Regions from separate parts of the Caulobacter sp. ALps2 genome, predicted to be linked through region 2. Evidence: predicted binding sites of a transcription regulator. Region 2 holds the regulator's gene; the other holds the start of a gene.
What was found. Region 2 encodes HrcA, which represses chaperone genes, less so after heat shock. Its sites were predicted from a motif close to GTTAGCANTCNNNNNNNNNGANTGCTAAC; they were not measured.
Positions count from the first base shown of each region.

Region 1: groES (co-chaperone GroES) is a predicted target of HrcA. The motif match lies at 1,059-1,087, and genes of this name have one in related genera.

Region 1 covers NZ_CM178743.1:875,117-877,577, reverse strand. The annotation lists gene groL (chaperonin GroEL) at 1-648, opposite strand, end outside; gene groES (co-chaperone GroES) at 709-999, opposite strand; gene ACW173_RS03965 (VOC family protein) at 1,175-1,558, shown strand; gene ACW173_RS03960 (DUF4345 family protein) at 1,588-2,016, shown strand; gene ACW173_RS03955 (methylated-DNA--[protein]-cysteine S-methyltransferase) at 2,013-2,461, opposite strand, start outside.
Region 2 covers NZ_CM178743.1:1,785,219-1,787,679, forward strand. The annotation lists gene rph (ribonuclease PH) at 1-443, opposite strand, end outside; gene hrcA (heat-inducible transcriptional repressor HrcA) at 597-1,673, shown strand; gene grpE (nucleotide exchange factor GrpE) at 1,686-2,324, shown strand; gene dnaN (DNA polymerase III subunit beta) at 2,459-2,461, shown strand, end outside.

The DNA.
Region 1 (2,461 bases), 910 kb from region 2:
TTCCAGCTGAACTTCCATCTTGTCGGCGTTGGTGATGAAGTACGGCGACAGGTAGCCGCGGTCGAACTGCATGCCCTCGACGACGTCGAGTTCGGTCTCGGCGGTCTTGGCTTCTTCGACGGTGATGACGCCTTCGTTGCCGACCTTGTCCATGGCCTTGGCGATCATCTCGCCAACTTCCTTGTCGCCGTTGGCCGAGATGGTGCCGACTTGAGCGATTTCAGCGTTGGTCGTGACCTTCTTCGAGGACTTCTTGATGTCCTCGACGGCGATCAGGACGGCCTTGTCGATGCCGCGCTTCAGGTCCATCGGGTTCATGCCGGCCGCGACCGACTTGAGGCCTTCCTGGACGATGGCCTGGGCCAGGACCGTGGCGGTCGTGGTGCCGTCGCCGGCCTTGTCGTTGGTCTTCGAGGCCACTTCGCGGATCATCTGCGCGCCGAGGTTCTCGAACTTGTCAGCCAGTTCGATTTCCTTGGCGACCGAGACGCCGTCCTTGGTGGTGCGCGGGGCGCCGAACGACTTTTCGATGACGACGTTGCGGCCCTTGGGGCCCAGGGTCACCTTCACGGCGTTGGCGAGGATGTTGACGCCGCGCAGCATCTTGTCGCGCGCGTCGGAACCGAAATAAACGTCTTTAGCGGCCATGGAGGGCGCCTTTCTGAAATAGGAATTTCGAGGAAGAAAGTGTCTAGGAGGCGGGAGGGATTAGCCCTCGACCACGCCCAGGACGTCGCTTTCCTTCATGATCAGGAGATCCTGACCGTCGACCTTCACTTCCGTGCCCGACCACTTGCCGAACAGGATGCGGTCGCCGGCCTTGACGTCCAGGGCGACGACGTCGCCCTTGTCGTTACGCGCGCCGGGACCGACGGCGACGACTTCGCCTTCCTGCGGCTTTTCCTTGGCGGTGTCGGGGATGATGATCCCGCCCTTGGTCTTGGTTTCTTCTTCGACGCGCTTCACGAGGACGCGGTCGCCCAGGGGACGAAATTTCATTGTGGTTCTCCGTCGGAACGGTTTGTGTAAAGGCTTCGCTGGACCCGAGGAGCGCTGCTGTTAGCAGTCACTACCGTCGAGTGCCAACGCCGAGCGTGAGTTAGGCAGGGCGCTCGGGGGAGTCAAGGACGACGACCGCGAACTTTTTGCGGCGCGGTTAATGCGGGAGGGTTCGATGTTCGATCATGTGGGGTTCGGGGTGGCCGACTTCCAGCGTTCCGCGGTCTTTTATGACGCCGCGCTGCGCCCGCTGGGGATCCGCCAACTGTATGTCGTGCCCAAGGAATTCACCGGTGGGGTGGACGCCGTCGGCTATGGCGTCACGCGGCCGATGTTCTGGATTTCCGAGCAGGACGCGACCCAGGGCAAGCTCCACGTGGCCTTCGCGGCCGAGACGCGCGCCCAGGTCGACGCCTTCTACGAAGCGGCGCTGAAATCCGGTGGAAAAGACAATGGTCCGCCCGGACTTCGCCCACATTACGATAAGGACTATTACGGCGCGTTCGTTCTGGACCCGGATGGCTTCAACGTCGAGGCCGTCTGCCGCGCGCCAGAGTAGCGTCGAGAATAGCAGGAGCAACAAGGCCCATGTCGAGCTACGTCCTGTCGCTGTTCCTGGCGGTTCTGGCCTGCGTCATAGGCGGGACCCTGGGCGGCATGATCCTGGCGCGGCCGCAGACCATGCTGGGCCTGGCGGGACTGGCCGACGAAGAGACGCCAAAGGCGCCGCTGTTCGCCGAGGGGCGCGCCCTGGGCGGGGTGCTGATCGCCGCGCACGGAGTCGCGGCCCTGTATCTCGGCTACCAGCCCCGGATCGGCGCGGCCATGGCCCTGGCCCTGGCCGTCGCCTGGCTGGGCGCGGCCGCGGGCCGGGCGCTGTCGGCGGCGCTGGACGGCGAGGCTGGGCGCTACAATCGCGGCGCGATGGTGTTCAACGCCCTGATCGGTGTCACGCTCAGCTTGCCGTTCTTCCAGATCGGCAAGGTCGTCCTGCACGGGGCGGCGAGGCTGGCTTAGAGCGCCTTCTCGTGGGTAAGCAGCCAGCGCTTGCGTTCGATGCCGCCGCCATAGCCGGTCAAGGTTCCGTCCATGCCGATCACGCGGTGGCAGGGCGCGACGATGCTGAGCGGGTTGGAGCCATTGGCATGGCCGGCGGCGCGGATCGCGGCCGGACGACCGGCGCGGCGCGCCAGCTCGGAATAGGTGATGGTCTGGCCGGCCGGAATTTCCGTCAGAGCCGTCCACACCGCGTGCTGGAAGGCCGTGCCGTTGGTCGTCCAGGGGATGGTGTTCAGAGCCGCGAAGTCGCCAGCGAAATAGGCGACCAAGGCTGACCGTATCGTGGCCGGCGCCGCGCCGACGTCGGGCCGCGGCGCGCCGTAGTGGGTCTTCAGCAGCCGATCCAGCCGGGGCTCGTAGTCATGGAAGTCGATGGCCCGCAGCAGGCCCGCCTCATCGGTGA
Region 2 (2,461 bases):
CCCTCTTCCAGCAGGTAGTTGACCGCCAGGCGCAGGGCGACCCAGGCGCCGGTGATGGCGGCGGTGCGGGTGCCGCCGTCGGCCTGGATGACGTCGCAGTCCAGGCTGATCTGGCGTTCGCCCAGGGCCTTCAGGTCGACCACGGCGCGCAGGGAGCGGCCGATCAGGCGCTGGATCTCTTGCGTGCGGCCGCTCTGCTTGCCGGCGGCGGCTTCGCGGCGCCCGCGGGTGTGGGTGGCGCGGGGCAGCATGCCGTATTCGGCCGTGACCCAGCCGGCGCCCTTGTTACGCATCCAGCCGGGGACGTTTTCCTCGACCGTGGCGGTGACCAGCACCTTGGTGTGGCCGAAGCTGACCAGGCACGAGCCTTCGGCGTAGCGGTTGACGCCGGTTTCCAGCGTGACGGCGCGCAGCTGGTCGGGGGCGCGTTCGGACGGACGCATGGGAAACTCCTGATTTCAGGGCTATTTGAATGTGTGTGGGCTGGCGCTTATCCTATTGAGAGCCGAACTTGAAAGAGGCCGACAGCTTTTGTCCGCCGACCGGGTCCCAAACGACACGCCCCCAAAGAACACGCCCCTATGGCCTTTTAGAGCATGACGCATCTTTTCCCGGGTCCGATCGTCCGTACGCCGGGCCTCACCGAGCTGGACACCCGCGCCCGCGACATTTTCCGGCGCGTGGTCGAGTCGTATCTGGAGACCGGCGATCCGGTCGGCTCGCGCACCCTGTCCAAGGCCGGGCTGGCGCTGTCGCCGGCGTCGATCCGCAACACCATGCAGGACCTGGCGCAGCTGGGCCTGCTGGACGCGCCTCACACCAGCGCCGGCCGGATGCCGACCCATGCGGGCCTGCGGATGTTCGTCGACGGCCTGCTGGAGGTCGGTGACGTCGCCGAGGCCGACAAGCGGGCCATCGAGGCGCGGCTGGCCGTGAAGGGCCGCTCGTTCGAGGAGGCGCTGTCCGAGGCCTCGTCCGTGCTCTCGGGCCTGGCCGGCGGCGCCGGCATCGTCGTCACCCCGGTCCGCGAGGGCGGGGTCAAGCATGTGGAGTTCGTGCCGCTGGGCGGCGGCCAGGTGCTGGCGGTCATGGTGTTCGAGGACGGCCAGGTCGAGAATCGGCTGATGCGCCAGGCTCCCGGCGTCACGCCCTCGGCCCTGCAGGAGGCCTCCAACTTCCTCAACGCCCGCCTGCGCGGCCGCACCCTTTCCGAGACGCGGACCGAGATGGGCGGCGAGCTGGACATCGCCCGCCGGCAATTGGACGAGACCGCCGCCCGCCTGGTCGAGGACGGCCTGGCCGCCTGGAGCGGGGGGGAGGGCGACGCCCGCTCGCTGATCGTGCGCGGACAGGCCAACCTGCTGGCCGACGCCCGGGCTCGCGAGGACATCGACCGCGTGCGCCAGCTGTTCGATGACCTGGAGCAGAAGGGTCAGTTGATCGGCCTGCTCGACGACGTTCGTGACGCCGAGGGCGTGCGCATCTATATCGGGGCCGAAACGCGCCTGTTTTCGCTTTCGGGTTCCTCGGTGATCGCGGCGCCCTATATGACGGGCCGACAGAAGGTGCTGGGCGCGATCGGCGTGATCGGTCCGGCGCGATTGAACTACGCTCGAGTCATTCCGTTGGTGGACTATACCGCCCGGGTGCTGGGGCGGATGATGGATGGATAAGGACTTTACGAGATGACCGACGAGCAAACGCCGGCTGAAGACGTCGCCTTCGAGGCTGATGACGCGTCGCAAGAGATCGAGGCGCTGAAGCTGGAAGTGGCCGCTCTGAAGGAGCAGGCTCTGCGCTACGCCGCCGAGGCCGAGAACACCAAGCGCCGCGCCGAGCGCGAGATGAACGACGCGCGCGCCTACGCGATCCAGAAGTTCGGCCGCGACCTGCTGGGCGTCGCCGACAATCTGTCGCGCGCCACGGCCCACAGCCCGCGCGAGTCGACCGACCCGGCGGTGAAGAACTTCATCATCGGCGTCGAGATGACCGAGAAGGAGCTGCAAGGCGCCTTCGAACGCAACGGCCTGAAAAAGATCGACCCGGCCAAGGGCGAGAAGTTCGACCCGCACCTGCACCAGGCCGTGACCGAGCAACCGTCGACCGAGGTCGCCGCTGGCGGCGTGGTCGCCGTGCTGCAGGCCGGCTACGAGCTGATGGGCCGCCTGGTGCGCCCGGCCATGGTCGCCGTGGCGGCCAAGGGTTCCACGGGCCCCTCCGCGGGATCGACGACCGGTGAGCCGTCGGGCGCTTCGGCCAACCCTTATGCCGGCGCCGGCGCGGATGGCGACAATTCGGGCGGTTCGTTCGACACGAAAGCCTGACTTTAGGTCTAGCGGGCGCGGAAATGACCGCCGCGCCCCCTTTCCCCGTTCGCGCATTGCGATAATGTCGGCGGTCCATTCTCAACGGGGGTAGCGGGCGATTCCATCGGCCGCCCGCGCGATCTGGACCGACTATG